Regions from separate parts of the Bacillus sp. NPDC093026 genome, predicted to be linked through region 3. Evidence: riboswitches for the same ligand, from Rfam matches in the RefSeq annotation. Region 3 holds a riboswitch; each other region holds the start of a gene.
What was found. A riboswitch is a leader RNA that binds a small molecule or an ion and turns the genes downstream of it on or off. The one in region 3 is predicted to bind S-adenosylmethionine.
Positions count from the first base shown of each region.

Region 1: linked by a shared signal. The riboswitch ahead of ACIQCE_RS08110 (methionine ABC transporter ATP-binding protein) and the one ahead of metK (methionine adenosyltransferase) in region 3 are both predicted to bind S-adenosylmethionine.
Region 2: linked by a shared signal. The riboswitch ahead of ACIQCE_RS05555 (5-methyltetrahydropteroyltriglutamate--homocysteine S-methyltransferase) and the one ahead of metK (methionine adenosyltransferase) in region 3 are both predicted to bind S-adenosylmethionine.

Region 1 is NZ_JBIVPN010000002.1:626,185-636,778, reverse strand. It holds gene sufD (Fe-S cluster assembly protein SufD) at 1-1,303, opposite strand, end outside; gene sufC (Fe-S cluster assembly ATPase SufC) at 1,322-2,107, opposite strand; gene ACIQCE_RS08130 (YuzK family famiily protein) at 2,319-2,456, opposite strand; gene ACIQCE_RS08125 (carboxymuconolactone decarboxylase family protein) at 2,672-3,025, opposite strand; gene metQ (methionine ABC transporter substrate-binding lipoprotein MetQ) at 3,146-3,967, opposite strand; gene ACIQCE_RS08115 (methionine ABC transporter permease) at 3,982-4,650, opposite strand; gene ACIQCE_RS08110 (methionine ABC transporter ATP-binding protein) at 4,643-5,668, opposite strand; SAM riboswitch class I at 5,808-5,916, opposite strand; gene ACIQCE_RS08105 (SCP2 sterol-binding domain-containing protein) at 6,019-6,360, opposite strand; gene ACIQCE_RS08100 (thioredoxin family protein) at 6,481-6,783, opposite strand; gene ACIQCE_RS08095 (toprim domain-containing protein) at 6,797-7,147, opposite strand; gene ACIQCE_RS08090 (YusG family protein) at 7,277-7,513, opposite strand; gene gcvH (glycine cleavage system protein GcvH) at 7,558-7,941, opposite strand; gene ACIQCE_RS08080 (arsenate reductase family protein) at 8,007-8,363, opposite strand; gene ACIQCE_RS08075 (acyl-CoA dehydrogenase family protein) at 8,478-10,259, opposite strand; gene ACIQCE_RS08070 (acetyl-CoA C-acetyltransferase) at 10,275-10,594, opposite strand, start outside.
Region 2 is NZ_JBIVPN010000002.1:132,356-142,949, reverse strand. It holds gene ACIQCE_RS05600 (YwqH-like family protein) at 1-296, opposite strand, end outside; gene ACIQCE_RS05595 (YwqI/YxiC family protein) at 572-835, opposite strand; gene ACIQCE_RS05590 (YwqH-like family protein) at 883-1,308, opposite strand; partial or broken gene ACIQCE_RS05585 (hypothetical protein) at 1,728-1,808, opposite strand; gene aspA (aspartate ammonia-lyase) at 2,021-3,445, opposite strand; gene ACIQCE_RS05575 (asparaginase) at 3,475-4,464, opposite strand; gene ACIQCE_RS05570 (helix-turn-helix domain-containing protein) at 4,669-5,016, shown strand; gene ACIQCE_RS05565 (hypothetical protein) at 5,229-5,366, opposite strand; gene pepT (peptidase T) at 5,590-6,822, shown strand; SAM riboswitch class I at 7,566-7,680, shown strand; gene ACIQCE_RS05555 (5-methyltetrahydropteroyltriglutamate--homocysteine S-methyltransferase) at 7,763-8,884, shown strand; gene ACIQCE_RS05550 (energy-coupling factor transporter transmembrane component T family protein) at 9,177-9,911, opposite strand; gene ACIQCE_RS05545 (ABC transporter ATP-binding protein) at 9,901-10,594, opposite strand, start outside.
Region 3 is NZ_JBIVPN010000004.1:186,874-197,467, forward strand. It holds gene ACIQCE_RS11705 (tetraprenyl-beta-curcumene synthase family protein) at 1-462, opposite strand, end outside; gene ACIQCE_RS11710 (alpha/beta hydrolase) at 487-1,272, opposite strand; gene ACIQCE_RS11715 (gamma carbonic anhydrase) at 1,318-1,833, shown strand; gene asnB (asparagine synthase (glutamine-hydrolyzing)) at 1,971-3,872, opposite strand; gene metK (methionine adenosyltransferase) at 4,020-5,222, opposite strand; SAM riboswitch class I at 5,415-5,549, opposite strand; gene pckA (phosphoenolpyruvate carboxykinase (ATP)) at 5,763-7,349, shown strand; gene ACIQCE_RS11735 (DUF2584 domain-containing protein) at 7,382-7,624, opposite strand; gene ACIQCE_RS11740 (alpha/beta hydrolase family protein) at 7,664-8,458, opposite strand; gene ACIQCE_RS11745 (phytoene desaturase family protein) at 8,485-9,966, opposite strand; gene ACIQCE_RS11750 (glycosyltransferase family 2 protein) at 9,963-10,594, opposite strand, start outside.

The sequences.
Region 1 (10,594 bases), on a different contig from region 3:
TCCTTTCAATTACAGAAATGAGTTGCTTTTTAACTCCTTCAATCGGCAGTTCTTTTACAACTGGATTTAAGAATCCATAAATCACAAGTCTTTCTGCATCTTCTTTGGAAATCCCGCGGCTCATGAGGTAATAAAGCTGAGTTGGGTCGACACGACCAACAGAGGCTGCGTGTCCTGCTGTGACATCATCTTCATCAATTAATAGAATTGGGTTTGCATCTCCGCGTGCTTTTTCACTAAGCATAAGTACACGTGATTCCTGCTCTGCATTTGACTTTGTCGCACCATGCTCGATTTTGCCAATTCCGTTAAAAATAGAGGATGCTTGGTCCTTCATCACACCATGCTTCAAGATATATCCTTCAGAGTTTTTACCGAAGTGAATGATACTTGTTGTGAAGTTTTCTGTCTGTTTACCTCGACCAACTACAACAGATTTCGTATCACCGATTGTGCCGTCTCCCATCAGCTTTGTGATGTTTTCAGACACTGTGTCTCCATCATTCATCAGGCCAAGTGCCCATTCGATTTTACTATCACGGCCGTTTGCCATTCCGCGCCTATTCACGTATACCGTGACACCTTCAGCAAGATTATCTACTGCACCGTATGTCACCCGAGCATTCGCTCCTGTAAACACTTCAGAGACAATGTTAAATATTGCTTCCTCTGGCTTTGCTGTACTGATGTAGTTTTCTACATATGTCACAGCACTATGATCATCTGCTACCACAATGACATGGTTGAATAGGGTTGTTTCTTCTTTTTCATGAAGATAAACCGCTTGGATTGGTGCTTCAAGCTCAACATGTTTCGGAACGTAAAGGAAAGCTCCGCCGTTAACTAAAGCAGCATGCAAGGCTGTCAGCTTGTGCTCGTCGACTTTTACAGCATCTTTCATAAAATATTGTTCAACCAAATCAGCATGTTCACGAATGGCCGTATGGATGTCAGTAAAGATGACACCTTTGTCCTTCGCTTCAGTGGAAAGCGACAAGTAAGCCGGCGTTTGGTCACGCTGAATGTATAATGTCTTGTCTGTATCCTCGAGGTCAATCAACAATTTCACTTCTTCTGGAAGCTCTTCTAATGATCTAAATGGCACATTTTCGACTGTATGCTGTTTAAAGTTTGTTAAATTCCAATTTGATATATTCGTTTTATCAGGCTTTGGCATTGGGAGATCTTCTGCTTTTTCAAGAGCCTGTAAGCGAAGGGAGCTCATCCATGCCGGTTCCTGATGCTTCTCGGAGAAGCTTTTGACATAATCTTGATCTACAGATAATTTCGTTTCTAATGTCATCAATAATCCTCCTATCGCTTACGCTTCTTGACCAACAGTCTCGTCTTCAATACCTAATTCTTTTTTAATCCAGTCATAGCCTTCTGCTTCTAGACGATGTGCAAGCTCTGGTCCGCCAGATTTCACGATACGTCCTTGCATCATCACGTGAACCTTATCTGGTGTAATGTAGTTCAAAAGACGTTGATAGTGCGTGATTATTAAGCAACCGAAGTTTTCTCCGCGCATTTTATTAATCCCTTTAGAGACAACTTTTAAGGCATCGATATCAAGACCAGAATCGATTTCGTCTAGGATGGCGATCTTTGGTTCAATCATCATTAATTGAAGAATTTCATTACGTTTTTTCTCACCGCCTGAGAAACCTTCATTTAGGTAGCGCTGTGCCATATCAGGGTCCATTTCTAGAAACTCCATGTTTTCATCCATTTTGCGGATGAATTTCATCAGTGAGATCTCATCACCTTCTTCTCTGCGAGCATTGATGGCAGAACGAAGAAAGTCCGCATTTGTGACGCCGCTGATTTCAGATGGGTATTGCATTGCAAGGAAAAGACCTGCTTTTGCGCGCTCATCTACTTCCATTTCAAGTACATCTTCGCCGTCAAGCAAAATGCTACCCTTTGTGACTTCATATTTCGGGTGACCCATAATTGCAGCAGATAAAGTTGATTTACCTGTACCGTTTGGTCCCATTACTGCGTGGAATTCTCCACCTTTTATCTCGAGATTTACACCCTTTAAGATTTCTTTCCCTTCAATCTCAACGTGCAAGTCCTTAATTGTTAATGTCGAAGCAGTCATATATCGATACCTCCAAAATAATCATTATTCTCAATTTATTCTCATTCTAATTTTATAACAAATTAAAAGTGAATACAACACATTCACGACAAGCGTAAGAGGATGCCCTCAAAATTCTAACAAAAAATGCAGATGGATAAAAGAATTTATGTCGAAAAGACTGTTCTCATAAAAAGAAAAAGCGGAGAGTGATCTCCCCGCCCCTTAGCTATCAATAGCCCTGTATATTCATTTTTGCGAGCTGCCTTTTCTCGTCTCGATAGGACTGCTCTCGTTTATATTCTACTTTCATCCGTAAGTCATGGTTTCTTTCGTACTCTGCATAGCTCATGCCATGAGATTTGTGCATGGCCTTTTCCATCTCGGCGGTATAATCCAATCCCAGTATACTCTGGTCCGAACCGATAATAAACCATCTCCTTCTTTTAGTGTAGTTCTATTTTATCAAATCAATGGCACTTCACTCAAAAGGGATATGACGCTTTATGTTGGCATATTTACTCACACACTGGCAAGAGAATCACTCATCTCTCCCATATGGAAAAATACCGTGTTTTCCTTCTATTAATGCGTCTGTCCGCCAAATTCATCAATACATTGCTGAACAACAGTGATCCCTTGGCTGAGTGCCGCTCCCCCGCCGAACGCTGCTGCTACACTGACGACTTCCAATACATTCTCTTCTGTAGCTCCTTGATCAAGCGCCCCCTTTGTATGATAAATCATACAATATTCATCTTGTGCATGAATGCTAATGCCAAGGGCAATCATTTGTTTCTCTTTTTGCGTCAAAGAACCGCTTTGAAAGCATTGCTCCGTAAATTCATTGAATTTCTTGCCAAACACCGGCATTTTCTTCTGAAATTCACCCATTGCGGTTTTATAATCGGTTAGTGATTGTTGCATGGTTCCGTTCATATGCTGTTCGTTCACATTGATTCAATCCCTTCAGGTCATTTGTACGTCTTTATTATGAGCGAGATTTAAAAAAATACACAAAAAAACCTCGCTTTCATTCAAGCAAGGTTTTCGAGCATATTATTCAGATACAGGTAAGACTGCACCATCATATTTTTTTTCGATGAATTCTTTAATTTTGTTAGAGTGAAGCACTTCCATTAAAGTCTTGATTTTCTCTGATTTTTCGTCACCTTTACGAACAGCTACAATGTTTGCGTAAGGGTTGTTCTTTGTTTGCTCAAGTTCAATTGCATCTTTCTTCGGATTCAAATGATTTTGAATTGCATAGTTTACGTTGATAAAGACTGCGTCTCCTTCACTGTTTTCATAAGCTTTCGCTGTGAGTTCAGGAGCGATTTTTTTGAATTTCAAGTTCTTTGGGTTTTCTTTAATGTCTTTCAATGTTGCGTTGATTGTATCAACCTTTGAATCAAGCTTGATCACGCCAGCATTTTGAAGTAGGGCAAGCATACGACCTTGCTCAGCCACGTTGTTTGTCATGATGATCGTGCCGCCGTTTGGAATATCTTTGACTGATTTGTATTTCTTAGAGTAGATACCGAAAGGCTCAAGGTGAATAGCACCTGCACTCACTAGGTTATAATCTTTGTTTGATTTGTTTTCTTCGTTTAAGTAAGGAATATGTTGGAAAAAGTTCGCATCCACTTCTTTTTCAGCTAAAGCTTTATTGTACATTTTATAATCGCTAAGCACTTTTATTTTTAGGTCATAGCCTTTTTCTTTTAAAAGTGGTTTTGCTTCCTCAAGAATTTCAGCATGTGGTGTTTTTGATGCAGCAACCGTGATGGTTTTGCTTTCGCTTGCGTTATTAGATGAACCGCATGCAGCTAAAATGCCTGCAAATCCTAGAAATAGTGCACTTAAAATCAATTTCTTCATGAATAAATCCTCCCTTAACGTTTATCAATTTTATTGGTTATCAAATCACCGATTATCTGAATAATAAAGACGATGATTAGGATAAAAACAGTGGCAACAAGTGTGACATCTGTATTTCCAGATTGGTACCCTTCCACATAGGCGAGGTCACCAAGTCCGCCTGCCCCAATTGCACCTGCAATTGCAGTAGAACCAATTAAAGCAATTGCTGTGACAGTAATTCCTGAAATCAGGGCTGGCAATGATTCTGGCAGCAAGACTTTAAAAATAATCGTTGATGTCTTTGCGCCCATTGATCTTGCCGCTTCAATCACACCTTTGTCTACCTCACGAAGTGCAATTTCAACAAGACGTGCATAGAAAGGTGCAGATCCAATGACAAGGGCGGGCAGGGCTGCATTTGGACCTAAAATGGTATGCATTAAGAATTTTGTAAACCCTAATAAAAGAATGATTAAAATGATAAAAGGAATCGATCTAAAAATGTTGACGATTGCCCCGATAACTGCATTGATCGGTTTATTTTCCCATAAACCGCCTTTACTAGTCAGATAGAGCAATAGCCCTAGGATGATGCCGATGACAAAAGCAAATGCAAGTGAAATAAGCGTCATATACACCGTTTCACCCGTCGCATTCCAAATGACTTCAAGGTCAACATTCGGGAACCATTTCTCAAACATGTGTCATCACCTCAATTTCGACCTGTTTGCTTTGAATATAGGCGATGGCTTTTTCCACTTCAGTCTCTACTCCATTGATGTGGATAAAGAGTGTTCCAAACGCACCTTCCTGCGTTTGAGTAATTTTCCCCTGGAGGATGTTCACATCGACTTGGAATGATCGAATGATTTCAGTAATGAGCGGCTGCTCGGCAGAATCGCCGATAAAGGACAAACGAACAACCTTCCCTTCTTTCATCCGCTCTAAGATGTGCTCAATCGTTTCCTTAGCTTCCTCCGGCTCAACAAGCTGTTTCACAAATCGTTTCGTCATTTCTTCCTTCGGCTGTCTAAAGACGCGTAATACCTCGCCCTCTTCGACGATACGTCCATTTTCCATGACCGCCACACGATGACAAATTTTACGGATGACATGCATTTCGTGTGTAATTAGCACAATGGTTAAACCTAATCGTTGATTGATATCTGCCAAAAGCTCAAGAATAGAGTCTGTCGTTTGTGGATCAAGAGCAGACGTTGCTTCATCACAAAGAAGAACCTTTGGGTTATTTGCTAGTGCTCGAGCAATCCCTACGCGCTGCTTTTGTCCGCCGCTAAGTTGCGATGGATAGACATTTTCTTTTCCTTCTAAGCCGACCAATTTAATCAGTTCATCTGCACGAGCTCTCCGTTTTGAAGTCGGTACACCTGCAATTTCAAGCGGGAACATAATATTTTGTCGTACAGTTCTCGACCATAGTAGGTTAAAGTGCTGGAAAATCATGCTGATTTCCTGTCTTGCCTTGCGAAGTTTAGCGCTCGATATTTCATTAATCCGGTTGCCTGCCACTTCAATTATTCCTTCTGTTGGCAACTCTAGACCGTTTAGTAGCCTAATCAGGGAGCTTTTCCCTGCGCCGCTATACCCGATAATTCCGAATATTTCACCTTTATCAATCTCCAAGTTGACGTTTTTCACTGCGTCAACATTTCCGTTTTTTGAGTGGTACGTTTTTGATACATTCTGTAATTGGATCATAGCCTGATCACCTGCTTTCTTGCTGAATCTGTAGCGTGCCATCACATACGTTCTTCGTTCTTCCCTCATGACTCTAGGTCAGTAAAAAAGACCTAACTGCAACACAAGCAGAAAGGCCTTTTATTTCAAATACGCCTTTCTCTCATCTTTCAAAGCGTTGCGGCTTTGAGTGAATTGGCACCAATTTCAGCTATGCTGACGGTTGCCGGGTTTCATAGGGCACGTCCCTCCACCTCTCTTAATAAGAGAAAATATGTTGTTTTATGTGATGTTCATGTTTTTACTAACGTAGGATATCATGCTACCCGAGATATGTCAACGCTGTAAATCGCTAATTTCCAAGTAAACGACTAAGTGATCATTTTCCTAAAAAAACCGTTCGTTAGCCAAAGCACCGCCTCTAATCTAAGAAGTGCTCGGAATGAGCCTTTCACCTTTACTTGCCCACGACTAATTAATTGCTGTAAAGATAGATTTCCATCTAATAATTGAAGAATTTCCTTTCTCTCACCATAAAAAGTGAGATCCGATAACTCAATTGCAGGTAGTTTCTTGACTTCACCACGTTCATCCACAATCAATGTACAAGAATCTGCTTCCGCTTCAAATGTAATCTTCAAGGATGATGATGAGAGCAGCGGTTTTAGTAAAAATCGCTGTTTTGTGTTTCCATGGGCTTTGGTTTTTTCCACATGTATAACCTCCCTGTCATTTGGTTATACATAACATTTCTCTACAAACGTTGGCTTGTCCTTTATAAATAACTCGACAAATTTTCAATTGAATGGCTTGAAACATGACAAAAAACCGCTTTATTTAGCGGTTTCAATCATTTCATGAAGATATGGAACAGAATGAAAGGCATAGCCTTTTTGAACGATCTTGCCGTCTTTAAACAATAAAAAGCATGGAACACTTTCTATTTCAAATCCTTTCGCTAAACTAGGTGAATAATTTAAATTATTCTCGTAAAATGGAACATCTGGCTGCATGGTATCTACAACTATCAGCATTTTCTTCGCAAGCTGGCACGTTCCACAAAACGGTGTATATAAATACAAAAGAAATAAATCGTCCTTTATCTCCTTCAATTCGTGCTCCTCAATCTCTTTCATAGTACGCCCACCCTCACAAATATTTCGAATGAACATCAATGTTTGCAGCTAATAAGACAGATGCAATATGGGCTGTTGGTGAAGCGGCAACTTCGCGGTACATTTTGTCTACAAAAAGATGAAGTGCTTCAGGGAACTCTTTTCGGAATTGCTTCCGCAGTTTATCGCCAGCATCGTCACTGTCTGCTAATATGTAAACGTCTTTCCCTAATAGATCGTCCACTAGCTGATCCAGCTTCGATGTACTGATGGTGCCATTGGTGCAAATAATGGTAACAGGCTCACTTATGACTTCTTTTAGTTTTTGTTTGTCTGATTTACCTTCTACAATGATGACCTTTTCTACATTCTCATGTTTCATCATGATCACCCGGCCCTTTTGACGTTGATTCACTTCTTCATTAGATTACAACCTTTGGGTAAGGTTGTAAAGATGAGACACTTGTTCATCAAAAAGACTGCAGCATTCTCTCGCTGCAGTCTGATTAAACGATTAGCACCAGCCATTTTCATCATCACAGTCAACGTATTTTTCCGTCCCGTGTGTTAATGTATCAGACAAGCGATAAAACCGATTCTGATCATAGGAATAGCCAGGTTTCAACTCATATTGATTTTCACTAATCATCTTTCCAATCTCTTCATTTTGATGATAAAGCACCATGCCATTTTCTTTGAATCGACCAGTTACATGTTTTGTTATATCCACCTGTTCTTTTTGAAAAGACAAATTGGACACCCCCCATAAAGGTAGAGTGTCCAATTTCTCATGAATTAGTCTTCTTTTGTCATTTCCTCATATTGCTCAGCAGTCATTAAGTCCTCGATTTCAGAGGCATCCGCTGGTTCTACAACGATCATCCATGCTTTCTCGTATGGAGATTCGTTCACGAATTCTGGGCTGTCATCTAGCTCATTGTTTACTTCAACGATTGTTCCGTTAATTGGTGCGTAAAGTTCAGAAACAGTTTTGACTGATTCTACACTTCCGAAAGGCTCGTCCGCTGTCAATTTGTCTCCTACTTCAGGAAGCTCAACGAACACGATATCGCCTAGCTCGGATTGAGCAAAATCCGTAATACCGATACGCACCTTATCTCCTTCTACTTTGACCCATTCATGTTCTTCGGAATAACGTAAATCTTTTGGTATGCTCATTTCAATATCCCTCCAGTCTTTTTTGCGTTTATATTGAAGATACCACAATCTGAATGAAAGTTACATCATTTCCAGACGCTTTTAAATGTATCTTCATTAAATCCAACTGTCACTCGTTTGCCGTCTGTTGTAATTGGACGCTTAATCAGCATACCATTTGATGCAAGCAATTCAAGTTGATCGTCCTCTGACATTGCAGGAAGTTGATCCTTAAGCTGCAGCTCTCGGTATTTCTGTCCGCTTGTATTAAAGAATTTCTTTAGCTCCAAACCGCTTTTTTGATAAAGAGCTTTGAGTGTTTCTTTATCCGGCGTCTCTTCGACGATATGTATGCTATTGATTTCTTTGTTGTGATCTTCAAGCCACTTTTTTGCTTTTCGGCATGTGCCGCAAGATGGATATTCATAAAAATCTAAAGCCACCATTTTCACCCCCTGCAAATTGTGACAACATTTTATCATAAACCATTTTAAAAACCTAAATGTATGCTTACAAAAAGGTGCGGACATGCGCATCCACACCTTTCGATTTGTTGCTTATACGATATATTTCTCGGCTTCAAAGATACGTTTAGCTACTTGACGCTTCGTCGCAATGACATTGATTGGTGTGAATCTTGTCAGCTTACGAAGGGCTGACAGGCTCATGCGGAGTGAATCTCCTTCCTCCATGGCGATTAATGATTCTTTTGCATGTGCTTCAATTTCTAAAAAGGCTTCCTGTGTGAAAATTTGTGTGTAAGCGAGTTTTTGTGCGTTCTTCTCTACGCCTGTTGTGGCAATTGCTTTTTCCGTACGAAGGATGGCAGATTCAGCGGCAAAAATGCCATTGACAATATCGGCAATATTCACTAGAATCTCCTGCTCACGCTCTAGTGCTTTCCCATATTTCATCGCTGCCATGCCTGCAACCATGAGGGCAATCTTTTTCGCATGTGCAAGTAAATATTTCTCCTGATCAAGCGGCTGATCGCCTGGCTCTTCTGGCATCATCATCATGAGCTCTTCCTGTAATGTTTGCGCTTTTTGAAGGAGCGGCAGTTCACCTTTCATTGCCTTCTTCAAAAAAGTGCCTGGCACAAGCAAACGGTTGATTTCGTTTGTCCCTTCAAATATTCGGTTAATTCGTGAGTCACGATATGCTCTCTCGACTTCATATTCTTGCATAAAACCATAACCGCCGTGAATTTGTACGCCTTCATCCACAATATAATCTAATGTTTCAGAGCCAAGCACTTTACAAAGTGAGCATTCGATTGCATACTCCGCAATGGATTGCGCAATTTGCTTACCATCCTTTTGCTCTTCATCACTTAATAAACCCATCCGCTGTTCGAATAATCCAACGGTGCGGTAAACGGCACTTTCCATTGCGTACAGCTTCGCCGACATGTTGGCTACTTTTTCACCAATTAAGCTAAATTGAGAAATCGGCGTTTTGAATTGCTTACGCTGGTTTGCATATTCGGCAGATAATTGAATGACTCGTTTTGATGCACCGATTGTACCGACAGCCAGTTTATAACGGCCGATATTCAAAATGTTAAAGGCAATCACATGCCCTCTGCCTACTTCACCAAGTAAATTCTCCTTTGGTACTTGCGCATCTTCAAGGATTAGTGTTCTTGTAGATGATCCTTTAATGCCCATCTTTTTCTCCTCAGGTCCTGTTTTGACACCCGGAAAATCCTTTTCTACGATAAAAGCAGAGAAATATTCACCGTCAATTTTTGCATAGACCACAAAGACATCTGCAAATGCGGAGTTCGTGATCCACTGCTTTTCTCCATTTAATACATAATGCGTTCCAGCTTCATTCAGTACCGCTGTTGTTTTCGCTCCTAGTGCGTCAGAGCCTGATCCTGGTTCCGTTAAAGCATATGCCGCAATGGTCTCTCCGGAGGCGAGTTTCGGCAAGTAAGTTTCCTTTTGTGTTTGATTACCGAACAAGACGATAGGCAGAGAACCGATTCCGACATGAGCGCCATAGGAAAGAGAGAAACTGCCTGCTCTTGCGAATTTTTCAGTAATGATGGCAGAACTGATCTTATCTAAACCGAGTCCCCCAAACTCCTCAGGAACGTCGGCACCAAGCAGCCCAAGTTCTCCTGCCTTTTTTAAGAGCCTAACAGAATGCTCGAATTCATGATTCTCAATTTGATCAATATACGGCACAACATCTTGTAAAATGTAATCTTCTGTTGTTTTTCCAATCATCAAATGTTCATCAGAAAAATCCTCTGGTGTGAAAATATGCTCATAATTCGTCTCATCAATTAAAAAACTGCCACCCTTTTTTACATCTTCCATCGCTTTCATCTTGTTTCTCCCCCTTTAAATCAATTCAAAAATGCCTGCTGCTCCCATTCCTCCGCCGATACACATCGTGACAATACCAAATTGTTCGTTCCGTCTTTTCATTTCATGAATGAGTGATAACGTCAGTTTGGTTCCTGTACAGCCAAGCGGATGGCCTAAAGCAATCGCACCACCATTAACGTTCACCTTCTCTTCGTCTATTCCTAAATGCCGAATGACTTGAATCGCCTGAGATGCAAAGGCTTCATTTAATTCAAACAGACCAATGTCCTTTAGCTCAAGACCGGCTATTTTTAATACACGGGGAATGGCTTCAACCGGACCGATTCCCATGA
Region 2 (10,594 bases), on a different contig from region 3:
AAGTGCATGATTTTTTGGTCAATTTCAGTGATGTATTGTTCATACTCATTGTTCACAATGTGATGCATGGCACTGAAGGCCTCTTTCCGAAGGCAATGAAAGTCTGCTCCCCTTTTACCCTTCCATGACGAATCAAGAGCAGGCTTCTCAATTTCCGTTATGTCTGACTGTGCAAGACCTTGTTCTGTACGAATATTGCTTTTTGCTGTCTTTAGCCGAGAGATCATTTCGTCAAATTCCGCACGTTTGTTTTCAATCCCCATATGCAAATGATGAAGCATCTCGGATAAATTCATGTCATCCACCTCTATTGGACATCTTACGAAACACTCCGTAAGAAACAATTGAATCTAGCAAGCGCACCTACTTTTTCTATTGATTTCTATCGTTCGCTTCCTGTTATAGTATAAGGCGAAAAGACTTAGTCTCAAATAGGAAAAAGTGTCCTTTTAACGAGATTTTTGGAAGGAAAAAGGAATAAATCAAAGCCATAAATCACGAATCTTATATAAGTCTTTAGGTCTATATTTATCATTTCACTTCATATCAAAAACGAATAATGTGTCCTGCTTTATTTTGCAGCAATCGCTTCGTCTTGTTCTTTTAAGGTCTTCACATTGGAGCGTGTATCTTGGACATTTTTGATGAGGGCCTTCTTAAAAGCAGAGACCATTTCATTGATCTTAGCTTCACGCACTGTCCACTTTGACACAAACTCCAAACTGTTTTCACCAACTTTATCTGATGCTTTTTTCATCATTAAGGCTTCTACTGCTTGCGAGACTTCATCTAGTTTTCCCATGACTAATTGATTGTTTAACTTAATTTGTCCCATTTATGATATCCTCCAAATTTGTTCATGTAACCGCTAGTAAAGTAGCTCTACAAGCTACTCCATGCTTTTGAGATCAAACGTTTTGCATCTTCCACTGCGTCTTCCCCTTTTTCAGCAAGACGTGCCGCATCTCCAGCTAAGGAACTGGCAAAGGATAACGTTGCTAGTTCGGCTTCTAATGTACTGATCTTAAACTCGATACGGCTTACATAACGAGGATATTGTTCATTTACGATCGTTTGTAGCGCATTGTGTGCTTCATTTCGCTCTGAATTGAAATCTTGGCTTCGCTCACCTTTCCAAGAGGTCCCAAGCTTTGGCTGCTTGATTTGCTTTAAGTCTGTTTCTGCCGCATCTTGTTCTTTCTCCACATTGCTTTTCGCTTTTTTTAGTCGAGCTATTTTCTCTTCTATTTCTGTTTGTTTACTTGAGATACCGCCGTTAAGGGCAGAAAGCATGTCCGATAAGCTCATAAGGGTTCCTCCCTCCTGTCTAAAAAATAAAAACGCTGCTTAGAGATAGATCTAAACGAGCGCACTGGTGAATAGCACTTTTTCCAATATTGTTATTATAAGGTTCAAAGACTCATGTTTAAATAGGTATTTATACTCTTTTTCTGTCATAAATATGCTTTTAATCTGCCATACGCTACACCTTTAGTCCTTCTTTATAAGGGGTCTAAAATCACATTCTCCTTCTATGTATAGTGAATAGTTATCAAGTCCTAGGACATTAAAAAGCCACTCGATCAGAAGTGACTTACTTTTTCAAACGGCTTTTACGGCGCCGATTCTTTTCTATTTTGTTGGTCCAAATGAATTGACCTGTGTACCCGTAAATAATCACAAGATTCATTACAACAAAGCTTAACCTCGAATGTGGACACGCCTCAAGAAGTCCCTGTTGCAATAGACATAATGGCACATATCACAAGTGTAGCTAATAAGAAAATATTAGGGTGAATAATGAGTAAATGAAAAAACGATTGCGAAAAACAAACCAAGCACAGACACGACTTCTATCAAAGACAGTAGACCTGGTGATTTCATTTTTTCCTTCCTTTGTTCGTCTGTTAAGCGTTTTCAAATTATTGTGAAAGAGTGCGTCCATTGAACGAAATCGAATTGCCTGCTTCTCTCTTTTTCACAGGCAATTCGTCATTTTAGAAAAATTAAATTTTTGATATTATTGCCGCTCAAGCAGCTCTTGACCCGCAATACCAGGCTTTGTCATCTCGTAAGGATTTAAAATAATATCAAGTTCTTCTTCCGTTAGTACATCATACTGCAAGCAGAGATCTCTGATGGATTGACCTTTTAAAATCGCTTCTCTAGCAATTCTTGCAGCTACTTCATAACCTAAATGAGGGTTTACTGCAGTGATCACACCTGCACTCTTTTCTACATATTCTTTCAAACGTTTTTCATTTGCTTCAATACCAGTCAGGCAATGATCAGTAAATGAACGGAATCCGTTATTCATGATACTAATAGATTGCAGCAAGTTAAAGACTAAAACAGGTTCCATCACATTTAACTCAAGCTGACCTGCTTCAGATGCAAGGCAGATGGTGTGATCATTCCCAATGACTTGGAAAGCGATTTGGTTAATGAGCTCTGCCATGACGGGATTCACTTTCCCAGGCATAATGGATGATCCAGGCTGACGGGCTGGCAGTGCAATTTCAGCAAGACCTGCACGCGGACCAGATGCCATTAAACGAAGGTCATTGGCAATCTTAGACATGTTCATCATACATACTTTTAAAGCTGCGGATACTTCTGTATAAGCATCTGTATTTTGAGTCGCATCAACAAGGTGATCTGCCCCAACAAGAGGTAATCCAGAAATATCAGCGAGTTTCTTCACCACAATCTCAATATAGCGAGGGTCTGCGTTTAAACCAGTCCCAACGGCTGTAGCACCCATATTCACTTCGTATAAATGCTGCTTTGATTGATGAATACGCTTGATATCACGCCCTATTACGCGGCTATATGCTTCAAATTCTTGTCCTAAACGAATTGGAACAGCATCCTGTAAATGCGTTCGCCCCATTTTGATCACATGATCGAATTCGTTTGCTTTCTTTTGAAACACATCTTGCATTGCTTGCATCGTCTCAAGTAGAATGTCTAACTGCTTGAGCACCGCAATATGAATAGCGGTTGGAAATGAGTCGTTTGTCGATTGTGACATGTTGACATGCGTATTGGGACTTAGATGAATGTATTCACCTTTTTGATGTCCCATTATCTCTAAGGCTCTGTTGCCAATGACCTCATTAGCGTTCATATTCATGGAAGTTCCTGCGCCGCCTTGAATCGGATCAACGATAAAGTACTCGTGCAGTTTTCCTTCAATGACTTCTTCAGAGGCCTTGACGATCGCATTGCCGATTCCTTCATATAAGCGTCCAACTTCCATATTGGCTAGAGCTGCCGCTTTTTTGACGATGGCAAAGGCTCTAATCAGTTCCTCGTGCATGCGATAGCCAGTAATCGGGAAATTCTCTTTTGCACGTAAGGTTTGGACGCCGTAGTACACATCTGCTGGAATTTCTTTTTCTCCAAGGAAATCTTTCTCGTAGCGATAAGTTGCGTGAACCATTTCATATGACCTGCTTTCTATAAAATAGGTTAAATCACTAAATCTTCAGCGATTGGTGTTTCCATAATCTTTTTCACTTCTCTTGGATCTGTTGTTTTACCAAGTGCCCACATGAGTTTTGGCACGATGGCTTCAGTATTCATATTTCTTGAACGTGCTACAAGTTCTTGATTGATCTTACGCCCTACTTCATACACACTCATGTCTTCCCCTTCCTCCAGACATTGAGTCGTGATAACAATAGAAATGCCTTCATCTAACAGTTCGTTGATCTTTTCTAAAAGGTTTCTTCCTTCAAAAGGAATTCCGCCGCTGCCATAGCTTTCGATCACTAGACCTTTGTACACACCTTTGATGGCATCTAAAAACTCTGGCTTAAGACCGGGGTGCAGTTTCAATAGGCATACATCTGTATTCAAAGACGCATCTAATTTAAACGGTTTCATGGATGTTCTTTTTACTTTGTTATTGTATTCAATTTGATGATTTTCAATAGATGCAATATATGGGTAGTTAATACTTTCAAATGCATCATAACTTTTCGTTCTTAGTTTAATTGCACGAGTTCCTTGAATCACCCGACCATCAAACACGACATACACTCCGCCTACACCGTCACATGCAAAGCGAATCGCATCTGTGATGTTTTTCTTTGCATCTGTTTTCTTAAACGTGATAGGGATTTGTGAGCCTGTAATCACGATTGGCTTATCAGGATTTTGCAGCATATAGGAAAGAGCTGCTGATGTGTAAGCCATTGTATCTGTTCCATGGGTGACGACAAAGCCATCATATTGATCGTAATTTTCATAAATGGCTGTTGCGATATCCACCCAATATTCAGGCTGCATATTTGTACTATCTATACTCATAAGGGACTTCGTGTCCATTGTGTACTCAGCATTAATTTCGTTTAAATATTTTAAAAGGTCTTCAGCTTTGACACCAGGAGCTAAACCATTTTCACTTTCTACAGATGCAATCGTTCCACCAGTGGTTAAAAGTAATAGTTTCTTCAACAGGTCCACCTCTTTCAGTAAAATGACTTCGTTTGTCACGCATATGATAAGTTCCCTTGTGCTATTCTATAATATACGCTTTACGCGTACCGTCATTGCCATTATAGTCACATAACGCGAATTAATCAAGAAACTGTTACGCATTACGCGTACACTTTTAATAAGAATATGATATACTGTTTGTATATAAAGGAGCGTTCATGTATGATACTCGATCGTTTAACCACCCTTAGAAAAAAGAAAAAATGGTCTCTCCAGCATACGGCAGATCGCCTAGGTATCGCCAAAAGCACCTATGCCGGTTACGAATCTGGATACCGACGACCTTCGCTTGAAGCAGTGAAGCTGCTCGCTGATTTGTATGATACGTCCATTGATTTTTTACTTGGTAGAACGGACGAGCCAGAGTTCCAACGTAACATCTCTGATATCAAAATTGAACTAACGGAAGCAAAAGAAGGAACCGTCCTCGTAGATGGCGTTCCACTAACCGATGAAGACATTAAACAGCTTGTTGCCTTTATTCGGGCGAAAAACACTCTGAAAGTATAAAATAAAAGAGAGGCACCCTTTACATGGTCCTCTCTTTTATGCTTATTATATCAGTGGTTCTATCCCTTTATGTATCACCTGATTTGCTTGATCAATGGTGTCATTGGCTGCTTTCACACCTTACCCGCTAGCTCAAATGCTTTTTTCCCTTAATCCACTACAGCATGAATCCGGGTCCTTTCAAAACACCGCAATGTTACATGCCATAGTCTTTATATCCCTTCTTCTCTTTTCCTCTCGTCTTTTTCGCTCAAGCTCTTCCCATTCTCGAATTTCCGCTTCGACTGCCGAATCTCTTCAGCCGCTTCCTGAAACTTTTGAGTGAGCGCAAGCGTTTGACTTGAATCCAACTTTCGCACCCCTTTCCCAATTTAACGTACAAATGGATGATTTTATATGTTCTCATTATAAATAAAAAGACACCAAAAAAATCACTCTAAAAAACCATTCAGCACATCACCTAATCAAAGTAGGCCTTTTTCCTCTCTATTTTCCAGTGAAAACCTTTCTTGTTATGAAGCGCATTCAAGACATGATAAAATGGTGGTATTCTACAAAAGGAGTGACGTATAGATGAGAGAGGAAATGATTGAACGTTTCACAAACTATGTGAAAGTTGATACCCAGTCTGATGCAAATCAAGAAAGTTGCCCATCCACTGAAGGACAATTGAACTTAGCTAGACAGCTTGTCGATGAAATGAAAGCAATCGGGATTCAAGAAGTGACAATGGATGAGAACGGTTATGTCATGGGAACAATACCATCCAATACAGATAAAGAAGTACCGACCATTGGCTTCCTAGCTCATATCGACACAGCGACGGACTTCACCGGTAAGAATGTGAAACCACAGATTCATGAGAACTATCAGGGCGGCGACATCACGTTAAATGAAGAGCTACATATCGTTTTATCTCCAAAACAGTTTCCTAATTTACAAAAGTACCAAGGACATACGATCATTACCACTGATGGCACAACCTTGCTTGGTGCAGATAACAAGGCGGGCATTGCAGAGATTATGACCGCCATGCATTACCTCATTCAGCATCCAGAGATCAAGCATGGCAAGATTCGAGTTGCCTTCACACCGGATGAAGAAATCGGAAGGGGACCGCACAAGTTTGATGTCGATGCATTTGGCGCTTCCTATGCTTATACGATTGATGGCGGACCGCTTGGAGAGCTTCAATATGAAAGCTTCAACGCAGCAGGTGCGAAAGTGTCCATTCAAGGAAACAACGTCCATCCAGGAACAGCGAAAAACAAGATGGTCAGTGCTGCTAAAATCGGGATGCTTTTTCACAACAAGCTTCCTTCTGATGAATCTCCAGAGTATACAGAGGGGTATGAAGGCTTTTTCCACTTGACGAAGTTTGTGGGAGAAGTGGAAGAAGCAGAGCTACAGTATATTATTCGAGATTTTGATAAAGAAACATTCAACAATCGCAAAGCACTCTTTGAAAAGATTGCAAATGACTTAAGAGCTGTCTACGGCGAAAAGAGCATCACGCTCAAGATTCAGGATCAATATTATAATATGAAAGAAAAAATTGAGCCGGTGAAACATATTGTGGATATCGCCTATGAAGCGATGGAAAACCTATCAGTGACACCTATTATTGAACCAATTCGCGGCGGAACAGACGGCTCTCAGCTTTCATACAAAGGACTTCCAACACCAAATATCTTTACAGGCGGAGAGAACTTCCACGGCAAATATGAATTTATCTCTGTTGAAAATATGCTCAAAGCAACAGAAGTCATCGTAGAAATAGCGCGTTTATTTGAAGAAAAAGCATAAAATATGTTTACAACCGTTCCTGTTCGGGAACGGTTTTTTAATAAAAGTTTACAATTTTCTGAAACTTTTATGACACTGATTCGTACTAATAAAGACAACCCCAGAAAAATTCTTCTTGACGAATGAAATAATTGGAAATATAATAGTTAAAAACAACCAGTATTTTATACCTAAATTAGCAGATGTACTAAACCAAAAGAACTAAGTCACTTCTGCTTTTTATTTTCAGTTATAAACATCACTCACCCTGTCTATACTTAAAGAATAGGATGAATTGGAGGAATGTCATATGATCATTTTGTTCATTATCGCTTCACTTTGTTGCTACTTACTTTTCTCTTTCAAAAAAGATAACCGCACCCAAAAACGAAAAAATGCAGATCTCTCGGAGTTTGAAATCTTTCGTATCCGCCGCCATTACAATGGCAAACGCCAACACCCTTTAAACAATGCACCCAAACAAGTATAGAGTAAAGAAAGAGTCTCCCACGTGGCTCTTTTCAGATAATGGACAAAGGGCTAAATAAGTATCATTTTAGCCCTTTGTTTTCTTTTTAGCGTGACCTGAAAACCTGAAGTCTGGATGATTGCCGTCAGTATCACGATCTCACGGCTTCTGCGTCGGACTAGCCGGTGTCCTCATTGCTGATTGATTCATGTAGAAAAATAAATTGAAAAATCATTGACTTTTCCTCAAAAAGGTTGAATAATTGTGTTTATTAAGAAAATTGAATCAAAAGGTAACCTTATTAAGAGTGGTGGAGGGACTGGCCCTGCGAAACCCGGCAACCGCTGTTCCTTGGAACAGAATGGTGCTAATTCCTTAAACAAGCATATGTGCTTGTTTGAAGATAAGGCAGAGATCTTACAGTATATGATGCTCTTCCTTATCAAAGGAAGGGCTTTTTTATTTTGAACTCAAGGAAAGAAGGGATTCACTATGACTAAAGTGCAAACAACCGGAAAGAAAACAAAAAAACCGCCGTTTCGCGCAGATCAAGTAGGCAGTTTGCTTCGATCTAACCGCATTAAAGAAGCACGCCGGCAAAGAACAGCCGGTACGCTGACAGCAGATCAGCTTCGGCAAATTGAAAATGAAGAAATCACACGAATTGTTGAAAAACAAAAAGAGATTGGGCTAGAGGTTGTCACAGATGGAGAGTTCAGACGTGCTTGGTGGCATTTTGATTTCCTTGAAGGGCTTGATGGAGTCGAAGGCTTTGAAGCAGATCAGGGCATTCAATTCCACAACACAACAACAAAAGCACGAGGCATTAAAGTGACGGACAAAATTGACTTTACAGATCATCCGATGCTAGAGGATTATCGTTTTCTTCACAGCATTGCAGGTAACCATACGGCTAAAATGACCATCCCAAGCCCAAATATGCTCTTTTTCCGTGGGAAGCTAGAAGAAGGTGTGTACGACCATTTAGATGATTTCCACCATGATGTCGCACAAGCCTATAAAAAAGCAATTCACGCCTTCTATGATGCTGGCTGTCGCTACTTACAATTAGACGATACTGCATGGGCTGTGTTCTTTTCTGAAAAAGGTCATGAACAAATTAAAGCCTTTGGTCGTGAGGCAGATGAGCTCCGTGAGTCGTTTGCTAAAACAATCAATGAGGCCGTTGCTGATCGTCCAGACGATTTAGTCGTCACTATGCACATTTGCCGTGGTAATTTCAAATCAACTTGGGCGGCTGAAGGTGGTTATGAGGCGGCGGCAGAAACGATCTTTGATGGTTTAGACTTGGATGGTCTTTTCCTCGAGTTCGACGATGAGCGTTCAGGTGGGTTCGAGCCCCTTCGATATGTCAAAAATCCAAACCTTCAAATCGTTCTTGGACTTGTGACATCAAAGTACGGTGAGCTTGAGCCTGCTGAACAAATCAAAAAGCGAATCGAAGAAGCGACTCAATATGTGAACATCAACCAAATTTGTCTGAGTCCACAATGCGGATTCGCTTCCACTGAAGAAGGAAATCTGTTGACAGAAGAACAGCAATGGGAAAAGTTGCGCCATGTAATCGAGATTGCTGACCAAGTGTGGGAATAGGTTGATCTACTTAAAACCTGATACAACCAAGAAAAGGACCGCTTACGGTTCTTTCTTTTCTTTGATAAAGTTGTTTGATTATATTTCTTCGTGGTAAAGTGAAAATATAAATATTTACCAATTTATCCAAAACGAAAGGCGACATCAATTAAGTTTAAAAATATTAACTCTCACTCTAATACCGTCAGTTCTTTATATGATCTATTACAGCCTGCAATGTGTACTAATATCAACCAAATGACCTAAGACATATAAAAAGCCCACATTCTATTAAAAGATTGTGGGTGTGTTTTTAAAAAAAGAGCATACATAATAGGACACTGACCACTATGAATAAAAGATACATATAGTCGATCCAGGATGTGCTGATGACATGATAATACGTTCGCTCCCTCGTCCCTGTGAAGCCTCTTGCTTCCATCGCAATGGCAATGCGTTCTGACTTTCGTACACCTTGTGTAAAAAGGGGCACTGCATAGCGAATAAAGGCCTTCCAGCCGCTTTTTTGCTTGTATCCTCTAATTTTATGTGCAACCTTCATTTGTTTCAATTCACTTTGAAACAAAGGGATAAAGCGAAAACCAGCGAGCATACCATACGCCCATTTTGGTGAAAGTCGACATTGATGAATCAAACTCATCATAAAAGCAGTCAAATCGGTCGTTGACGTAAAAAGGAGACCAAATGTAACAAAGCCAAGCATTCTGAAAGATATGGTCAGTCCATTTCTTAGACTCTCCTCTGTCATATGAAACCATGCCCACTTCCAGACAGTATGATCCCCCTTGCCAAAAGCCGCCATCATCCAAAACACTAGAATGAAAAAGAGTAGATAAGGAACCAGTCTTGTTGTGAGATACCTGATATTCCATCCACCTAAGACAAGCCCGATCCCAACCGCAAATAACCAAATGATGAAAGTTGTTTTTGGATCTGAAATGGCCATCAAACAGCACATAGCAAGAAGATGAGCAAGTAATTTCAATACTGGATTTACCGTGGAAAGAAAGGAGTGGTTACTCTGCAATGGTCAGCACTTCCTTTCTTTCAAACATATATTGATAATGCAATGGCACTCTCAATTGATAAGAATCAACAAGTTCACGATTCGAAAATAAATCATAAGGAGTGCCATCATACACATGCTCCCCTTGATGAAAAAGAAGTACCTGATCAGCGCACTCATCGACAAGCTCCATATCATGTGTGACCATGATAATGGTTGTCCCTTGACGTTGACGCTCTTTCAAACGTCTAATTAATTCCTTCGCTGTTTTTTCGTCCTGACCAAATGTCGGTTCATCTAAGATTAATACATCTTGATCGAAGAGCAACATCGTGGCGACACTTAATCTTCTCTTTTGCCCTAGACTTAAAGTAAATGGGTGTGCCTTTGCATGTTTGGCTAGACCGAATTCTTCCAAAAGTTGATACGTTTTTTCTCGCACATCTGATTCTGGCCAATTCCGCTGTCTCCCACCAAATGCGATTTCATCAAACACTGTATCCTGTACAAACTGAAGCTCTGGATTCTGAAACACAAAGCCTACCTTTTCATATAATAACCGGTCAGACCATTTTTTCAGATGTTTTTCCTTCAAGAAAATGTGACCCTTTTTCACTGGTTCTAAACGAATCAAATGTTTGAGAAATGTGCTTTTGCCGCTTCCATTCTCCCCAATCACAGAAATCCAATCCCCAGCTTTCATT
Region 3 (10,594 bases):
GATCTGATAATGATCAAGTCGTGACAGCACATCTTGACATGTACGGACAAGGGAATGTAAATAATCATGATCCTCTTGATCATTTCGATATTGATAATACGGTTTCAGCTCTGCATGGATATCAAGCGCATCTCTCATCGCTTGATGCAGCATATGAAAATCAGCAGGATCAAGGGAAGTACTGCGGTCACACAAGTTATCTAAATAGTCACTAATGGTTTGATACGCCACAATGAATTTAACACACGTCTCTTTTTCTTCACCTGCTAAAAGAGATAGAATACCTCCTCCTTCACAGTGAAATGTTTTACTCGCAATGCTCGCTAGTGCCTGAGTTCTTAGTTCTTCGTTTTCAATCGTTTCTGCATGAGCTCGCCACTTTTTAAGCTCCTGATGAACGAGCGGAAAAATATCCTTATAAACCTTTGTCATCAGTGCAAAAGGACGCTCTGGTACTGACAAATCAATCCACCCCCAACTTAAAGCTCACAATGAAATATATTGATCTGTAAAGGCTCTTGCCGCTTTAAACACATCTTCTCGTTCAGGCTCATTAAAAATTTCGTGATACAGCCCTTCCCATTCACGGTATGATTTATTCAATGATTCAATGCCATTAAACCATTTAATGACCCTTGTCTTATCAACAATCTTGTCATCACCCGCCTGCATTAAAAGCAGCGGAATAGACCGGAAGGCATTCGTCGGTTGCATGGCAGCATCAATGTTTTTCACAAGTTCCCGATACCATCTAACAGAGACTTTTGTGACATAAAGAGAGTCATTAGAATCTGCTTCAATCACTGCCTGATTACGCGTCGCAAGCTCTATGGATAGCCCAGACTCCACCTTAAAAGACGGTGCCAGCACATTTAATCCTTTTGAAGCTAAATCCATCAGTTTCTTTGGTTTAAATTGCAGACCTAAACAAGGTGATGATAAAATAAGTCCATCAATCTTCGTATGGGTATACTGCTTGACCCACTCAATCGAAATGAGTCCACCCATGCTATGACCAAGTAAAAAAGTTGGAAGTCTGAATGACTTCGCATGTTCCATCCACTCATCTACTGTGTCAATGTATTCTTGAAATGAGCGAATATGGCCTCTGGCCCTTGTAGTTGTCCCTTGCCCAGGCAGGTCACCCATCACGACATGATAGCCCGCATTCCGCCACATTTCAATTAACCATTTATAGCGGCCATGATATTCACTTGCACCATGTACAATCACAATTGTACCAACTGGTCTTTCAGCATGCCAAGTCCACAAAGTAAACACCTCACAAAAGTTGTATTAAGAAAGGAAGTCGAAAAAGTGATTTATCCATATCATCAATTTACACCTGAGATTCATGAATCGGTCTTTGTAGCAGATAACACCATTATTACTGGCGATGTCACAATCGGAGAATATTCAAGCATTTGGTTCCAAACTGTCATCAGAGGCGATGTCGCTCCTGTGAGAATCGGAAAAAACGTCAATATTCAAGACTTGTCCTGTCTGCATCAAAGCCCTGGAAAACCACTTCTTATTGAAGATGGTGCTACAATTGGACACCAAGTCACATTACATAGCTCAATCATTCGAAAAAATGCCCTCATTGGTATGGGATCGATCATTCTCGATGGAGCGGAAATTGGTGAAGGAGCCTTTATCGGTGCAGGCAGTCTTGTCCCGCAAGGAAAGGTCATCCCAAACGGTACACTCGCTTTTGGTCGTCCAGCCAAAGTCGTTCGCACATTAACAGACGAAGACATTCAGGATATGGATCGTATCCGTAGAGAATATGTAGAAAAAGGACAATATTATCGTTCCCTTTTATCCCGCTAAGACAATGCTGTTATCTTCACTTTATCATGTTTTTTTCAGGATATTAAGCAATAACTATGTACCGCTTGTTATTTTACCCTGATTTAAACTTTCTATCATGACAAAAAAGGTTTTCAGCACATAGCTGAAAACCTTTTTCATGAACTAAAAATGACTTCTTTTGGTTGATGATTCAACTGTTCAGGGTCAATACTGCGCTCTACATATATGCTGTACCAGATCATAAAGATTAAGACCGTCCAAATCTTACGGCTATGATCTGCTTTACCAGCACAATGTTCATTTAATAGATCAAGTACATATTCTTTGTTAATATACTCATCTGTTTGACTATTTTGAATGATATCTTTCGCCCAAGCATTCATTTCATTTTTCAGCCAATGACGAATTGGTACAGGGAATCCTAGTTTTTTACGATTTAACACATGATCTGGTACAATACCCTCTGCTGCTTTACGCAACAAGTATTTAGTTGTGCCATCTTTCGTTTTGAGCTCTTCAGGAATTTTAGAAGCCGCTTCAAATACAACCTTATCCAGAAACGGAACACGAAGCTCAAGAGAATTGGCCATGGTCATCTTATCTGCTTTTAGCAATATGTCACCGCGCATCCAAGTATGGATATCAACATATTGCATTTTGTTAATATCACTGTATCCCGCACTTTCCTCGAAGTATGTCTTTGTGACATCACGATACGTTACGTTTGGATCATATTGTTTTAACAGGTTTTTCTTCACTGGCTCTTCAAAGATTTTCGCATTTCCGATATAACGCTCTTCTAATGGTGTACAACCACGGATGATGAAGCTTTTTCCTTTCATTCCTTCTGGCATCAAACGCGCCAAACGAAGAAGTAGCTTTTTCAGCATAGATGGAACAGATTCAAATGGTTTTAAGGAAAGCGGCTCGCGGTAAATATTGTATCCACCGAATAGCTCGTCTGCTCCCTCACCAGATAGAACAACTGTCACTTGTTTTTTCGCTTCTTTTGCAACGAAATAAAGCGGAATCGCCGCTGGATCAGCTAAAGGATCATCCAAGTGCCAAACAATCTTTGGAAGCTCGTTCATATATTCCTCTGGGGAAATGACTGCACTAAAATTTTGCAAACCGAGCTTATCGGCTGTTTCCTTTGCCACATCAACCTCACTGAAACCATCTTGCTGGAAGCCAACAGAGAACGTTTTCAGCTCAGGGTGAAATTCCTTTGCAACAGACACAATGAAAGAAGAATCGATACCGCCTGATAGGAATGAACCAACAGGTACATCACTTCTCATATGCACTTTCACAGAATCATAGATGGCATCTCTTACTTCTTCTATTAATTTTTGCTCTTGTGTTTGTTCAGGCTTGAATTGGACTTTCCAGTATGTTTTAAATTGAATTTCTTGACCAGGACGCAATGTAAACTGATGACCCGGCTCTACTTTTTGCACTTTTTGATCAAGTGTATTTGGCTCAGGAACAAATTGGAAAGACATATATTGCTGCAAGGCTGTCTCATCAAATAAAATGTTCTCATTTACAGCCATAAGGCTTTTGCGTTCAGAAGCAAAGTACACTCGATCATCCATTTGTGTAAAATAAAGTGGTTTAATTCCAAAAGGATCTCTTGCGCCATATAGTAGCTGCGCTTCTTTATCCCAAATGAGAAACGCAAACATTCCACGAAGCTTAGAAGCCGCTTCTTCTTTATAATGACGATATGTAGCAAGAAGCACTTCAGTATCAGAATCTGTACTGAATGTATAGCCCATTTTCACAAGCTCTTCCTTTAACTCCACATAATTGTAAATCTCTCCGTTAAAAATAATCCAATACTTCTCATCTTCATAAGAAAGCGGCTGCTTTCCATGTTCCACATCTATAATACTTAAACGTCTAAATCCAAATCCTACATGCTCATCATGATAGTATCCCTCATCATCCGGACCACGATGAACGATGAGGCGATTCATTTGTTGAATTAACTCTTCCTGTTCTGTCGTTTCGGACAATGGACGGTGATTCAATACACCAACAAACCCACACATATTATTGCCTCCACATTATGTTATTTCTTAATAGTAGACCTATAATTAGACAGTCTTTTGACTCATTTCGTTTCACATTTTCAAACTTTTTGTTGAATTTTTTTCACCAAAAGGAAAACCGCTTAAAATAAGCGGTTTAATATGTTGTTATAGTCCTAATGCTTCCTTGCGAAGCGTGTCGGCCTTATCTGTTTTTTCCCATGGTAGATCTAAATCGTGTCGGCCAAAATGTCCGTATGCAGCCGTTTGTTTATAAATAGGACGGCGCAGATCAAGCATTTTGATAATGCCAGCCGGACGCAGATCAAAGTTTGCACGAACCACTTCAATTAACTTCTCTTCAGAAGCTTTTCCTGTTCCGAACGTATCAATAGAAATGGACACAGGCTGAGCTACACCAATGGCATAGGCAAGTTGCACTTCACAAGATTCTGCAAGTCCAGCTGCTACAATGTTTTTCGCTACATAACGAGCAGCGTATGCTGCAGAACGGTCAACCTTCGTTGCATCTTTACCTGAGAAAGCGCCGCCGCCATGACGAGCGTAACCGCCATACGTATCCACGATGATTTTCCGTCCAGTTAAACCAGCATCACCTTGAGGTCCGCCGATAACGAAACGACCTGTTGGATTAATAAAGTATTTCGTATTTTCATCCATCAATTCACTTGGAACCACAGGGCGGATGACATGCTCTTTCAAGTCGCTTTGAATTTGTTCAAGCGTCACTTCTGGTGCATGCTGTGTAGAGATGACGACTGTGTCAATGCGAGCTGGTTTGTTTTGTTCATCATATTCAACTGTTACTTGTGTTTTTCCGTCAGGACGAAGGTATGAAAGCGTTCCATCCTTGCGCACTTCAGTTAAGCGGCGAGATAATTTATGTGCTAGTGAAATTGGTAGCGGCATCAGCTCTTCTGTTTCATTGTTTGCAAAACCAAACATTAGCCCTTGGTCACCTGCACCGATCGCATCAATTTCTTCTTCAGTCATTGTTCCTTCACGTGCTTCAAGCGCTTTGTCTACGCCTTGTGCAATGTCAGCTGACTGTTCATCAATTGATGTAAGAACCGCACATGTTTCCGCATCAAAACCATATTTCGCACGTGTGTAGCCAATTTCCTTAATGGTGTCACGTACTGTCTTTGGAATATCAACATAGGTAGATGTTGTAATCTCACCGCTTACTAATACGAGACCGGTTGTGACAGAAGTTTCACAAGCAACACGTGCATTTGGATCTTTCTTTAAAATTTCATCTAAAATGCTGTCTGAAATTTGATCACAGATTTTATCTGGATGTCCTTCTGTTACTGATTCTGAAGTAAATAAACGACGATTTTGACTCATAATGGCAATTCCTCCTGTACAAGACCACATCCTCCCAAGATGGGGCCTTCATATGATACGGAACTCGTTCCCTCTTATAGAAAAACGTTTATATTAGAGATGTTATTGGCAATTTGTACATATGATATCCCAAAAATAAAAAAACCATTTCCTTCAATGCGAGGAAAGGGTCTGATATCTGCATGCCTTTCACTCTTATCGCTCAAGGTGTTCTTGTACCTTGCATCAGGTTAGCACCTTGGTTTCTCAGCATGTTCATGCCTTTGTTATAAGAAACCGGTTGCTGGGCTTCATCGGGCCTGTCCCTCCACCAACTCGGGATAAGAGTATCCGTTCAATAAAATATCTTATCTTAACCCTTCTATGCTGTCAATGCTTCTAAAGAATTATCTCTCCTCTTTATTAGCTTGACCAAAAAGCATATTTTCATGGCAGAAATGAAAAAACACACACAAAAATATCTAAATAGTATAGACTATTATTATCAATGTGTTATACTAATCAAAACAAACAAATTCAACGGTAAAGGAAGGGTTTTTTATGAACTCAGTGGATTTAAAAGAAGATTTGCAGTCATTGCTCTCATTAGAAAATACGCATCAAAATTTATCTGTTCCGAAGCTTGTTGAAAAGATTTTGGCACGCAATGAAGGCGTTTTAACATCAACAGGAGCTGTCCGAGCCACAACAGGTGCGTATACTGGACGTTCTCCTAAAGATAAATTTATCGTAAAAGAAGAAAGCTCTGAGCATAAAATCGATTGGGGTCATGTGAACCAGCCTATCTCCAAGGACGCATTTGATCGTTTATATACAAAGGTTGTGTCATACTTAAGAGAACGTGATGAACTATTTGTATTTGAAGGGTTTGCCGGCGCTGACAAACGATACCGCATGCCGATTACAGTTGTAAACGAATTTGCATGGCATAACCTATTTGCAAAACAACTTTTTATCAGACCGGACGGTTCTACACCATCATCAAATGAGAAGCCTTTTACCATCTTATCTGCACCTCACTTTAAAGCAGACCCTGAAAGAGATGGAACAAACTCTGAAACCTTTATTATCGTCTCTTTTGAAAAACGGACGATTCTAATTGGTGGAACTGAATATGCGGGTGAAATGAAGAAATCGATTTTCTCTGTGATGAACTATCTGCTTCCTGAACAAGATATTCTTTCCATGCACTGCTCAGCAAACGTTGGTCAAGAAGGTGATGTTGCATTATTCTTTGGTCTTTCTGGTACTGGGAAAACCACCCTTTCCGCAAGTGCAAGCCGCAAGTTGATCGGTGACGATGAGCATGGCTGGTCTGGAACAGGTGTCTTTAATATCGAAGGCGGGTGTTATGCAAAATGTGTGAACTTAAGTGAAGAAAAAGAACCACAAATTCACAAGGCAATCCGCTTCGGTTCAGTCCTTGAAAATGTTGTGCTCGATGAAGAAACGCGCGAAGCTGATTATGATAACACGTTCTTTACTGAAAATACACGTGCTGCTTATCCAATCGAAATGATTGATAATATCGTCAAACCAAGTATCGCAGGTCATCCATCCGCTATTGTCTTTTTAACGGCTGATGCATTTGGCGTCTTGCCTCCAATCAGCCGGCTAACAAAAGAACAAGCAATGTATCATTTCTTAAGCGGTTATACTAGTAAACTAGCAGGAACGGAACGTGGTGTGACTTCACCAGAAACAACGTTCTCAACTTGCTTCGGTTCACCATTTTTACCACTTCCAGCTCACGTATATGCAGAAATGCTCGGCAAAAAAATTGATGAGCATGGTGCAAAAGTATTCCTTGTGAATACAGGTTGGACTGGTGGCGGCTATGGGTCGGGCAAACGAATGAACCTTGCACACACAAGAGCGATGGTTCAAGCAGCCATTGAAGGCGACCTTGACCATGCAGAAATGGTCACTGATGACATTTTTGGATTGCACATTCCGCTTCATATTCCTGGCGTGCCAGATGAAGTACTTCAACCAGCCAAAACATGGGCAGACCCTGAAGCATATCAAGAAAAAGCACGTTTCCTTGCCAATGAATTTAAAAAGAACTTCAAAAAATTCAGCCATGCAACAAGTGATATTGAAGCAAAAGGCGGACCACTCGTTTAAACAGACGAAAGCTGAGGGAATCCTCAGCTTTTTTAATTCGTTGAATGTAATGAAATAAGGCGGTAAGTCACCTTTGTTACATTATCTGTCAGTTCTAGTTTTTCAACATGAGCTGTTCCTGTTTTTTCTCCGGCTTTCGTTTTCCGCACCTCAAGCGGAATGTTTAACGGATAAATGCGGTACCCTTCCTTCATGAGCTCAAACACATTCTCTTCAATTCTTGTCTCTTTTCCTTTTGTGACAATCATTGTATTAAATTCAATAGGCATTCCCATAACGAAAATCCCCCTACTTTCTATATTTCTTTCTAGCATTTATTTTACCATATTTCCGCTTTTTCGGCTGTGCATCCATGTTGACAGCCGTCTGACAATCTCTCGATTATGTTGCGGGGGGAAATAATGATTGTATCCATGGAAATACCATGTCTCCACAGACTTTCCATGCTTACGTAATGCTTCCTCCAATAAATACGCATGCTCAATCGAAACATTCTGATCCTGTTCTCCATGAATAATTAAAACAGGTGCTTCGATTTGATCCACGACATTCAGGGGGGTTCTCACCTCGTATTCCTCTGGTACTTTATGAGGCGGACCGCCAATCACACGCTTCATCATTCTTCTCATATCAACACGTTCTTCATAAGTGAGCTTCATATCACTCACGCCTCCCCATGAAACAAAGGATGCGGCCTTCTCCTTCATTTCAACAGCCGTCCAAATCCCCATCATACCGCCACGAGAAAAGCCAAAAATATGGATACGGTCTTTTTTCACCTTAGGATGATGCTTCAAAAGCTGAAATGCAGCAAAAGCATCTTGCCTGTCCTCTCCTGCAAAATCTTCGTTGCCTTCGCCCCCCTGATTTCCGCGATAAAAAGGAGCAAACACAACAAAGCCTTGCGCTGCAAATTGCACGATTCTCCCTGGCCTGACCATCCCGACATTTTTAATGCCGCCTCTTAAATAGAGAAAGCCATCATAAGTGCCATCTTCTGTTGGTTCTGCGAGTAGCCCTTTTATCCGGAGTCCATCTGCCTTATACGTCACTGAGTATAAGTGAATATTCGGATGGGGTGAAGGAAACCTTCTTTTTGCCACAATCACTCGTTGTCTCTCCTTTTCATTCTTCGTTACTCGTATTGTCTCGTAATCGCTTCTGCGACTAGCTGTCCTGATTTTGTAACAATCGGGGTCCCGCCTCCAGGATGACTTGTCCCTCCTACAAACCAAAGCCCTTCAATATCCTTTGATTTATTATTGATTCGAAAGAACGCTTGCTTAAAAGAATTTGAGGACATGCCGTAAATGGCTCCTTGATAAGCGCCGGTTTTCTGCTGCAAGTCAAGCGGCGTTTGAACAGCCTCATACTCTACAAGCTCTTCAATATCAAAAAAACCTTTTTCCTTTAATTTTGTTTTGATATGCTGACGATATGTCTCCTTTAGCATGTCCCAATCTTGCTCTTTTGTCACATAAGGCGCATTTGCCAATACAAAAAAGTTACTTCTATCTGTTCCCCCGCTCAAATCCGGTTCAGAATGGCCTGAATAGCAAATGTAAAGCGTCGGATCACTCGGCAATTGCTTTCGCTGGAAGATATCCTTGAATTCCTGCTCATAATTCTCAGGGAAGAACACATTATGATGAGAAAGCTGTTCATATACTCTAGGCACACCAAGTAAGAGGACAAAGCCAGATAAAGATGGCTCTATTTTCGACAGTTTTTGATTAAGATAACTCGGACGATCTTTTTCAGCGATTAGCTGCCGGTATACGGTGAGCGCATCTGCTCCCGCAATGACTTGATCTGCTTCATACATTTTTTGCCCCGTCTCAACTCCCTGGATACGCCGATCTGTTACATGAATTGTTTTCACTTGCTCGTTTACATGAATCTGTACACCTAATTCCTTCGCCAATGTTTCAAAAGCTTCAACTAATCGATATGTACCGCCCTTCACCCCATAAATGCCCTTTTCCCCTTCTAAATACGCCATCATATTAAAAATCGCTGGTGCTTCATATGGTGATGAACCAATATATGTTGCATAACGCCCAAACATAGCCAGTGTATGGGGATGACGAAAATATTGACGCAGCAGCCGCTGAACGGATGTAAAAGGTTTAACAGCAAGAAATGCTTTCATCAACTTCATATCCGTCTTATCCTTCCATGTCAATAACAAACGATTTAAAAACTGATCCTCTGCTAATTGAAACAACCTCTTTGATTCACGTAAAAATGCGCGATATTGCTTTGCATCCTCTGGACTAAATTGGGCAATTTGTGTTTCCATCTGCTCTATATGCGGCGTAAGCTCGACAGTATGACCATCTGAAAAAAAGTTTTTTGCAAGCGGGTAAATGGGATAAAATGTCACATAATCTTCCATTCGTCTATGACAGGCTGTGAATACCTCTTCAAAATACGCCTTCATCGTGATGGTACTTGGCCCCAAATCAAAAGAGTATCCTTCTCCTTTGTGGCGCTGTAACTTCCCGCCAAGAGCTGCTTCTTTTTCAAGAATGGTGACTTGAAACCCACTTGACTGCAGGCGAATTGCAGCCGATAATCCGCCTAGACCTCCACCAATGATGATGACTTTTTTCATTCATATCTTCTTCCCTTCCATACATATCCTTCTTTTTTCAGCCCGATCTTTATAGAGGCAATGCCAATGGCGATCAATGTCAGAATGCTAAGTGGTAATAAAAAAGCCATAGCGGACGTCCTGCCATTCTCTATATCAATCGTAGCTTTTATTGATACACCTAGTCCGTAGCAAAGAATGGCTAAACAGATGTTCGTAAAATCCACTTGGACCAGTGCGATCAGCAGACAAATGACTGGAGCCAAATAAAGTATGGTGTATAAGCAAAAGACACCACTTAATAAAGCAATATTCCGATTCACACCAGGAAATATGTTTTTGCGGTAGCCTTCCCATACTTCCTGTCCATTTTCATACATTCTCATATAAACAAATGGATGGATACTGGCAAGCGTAAACGGATACCCCATTTGCTTCACGCGTCTTGCAAGTGCCATATCATCTACAAGCGAATCTTTAATCGCTTCATGACCGCCAACTGCAAGATAACAGTCCTTTTCAATAGCAATAAAACCGCCATGAGCTGCTGCAAAATGAGGATTGTTGGATGTGCTTACCCACTTAACCGGTAGATGACAACCAATCGTAAACATCATCATTGGGACCACCAGATGCTCAAGAAAAGTGC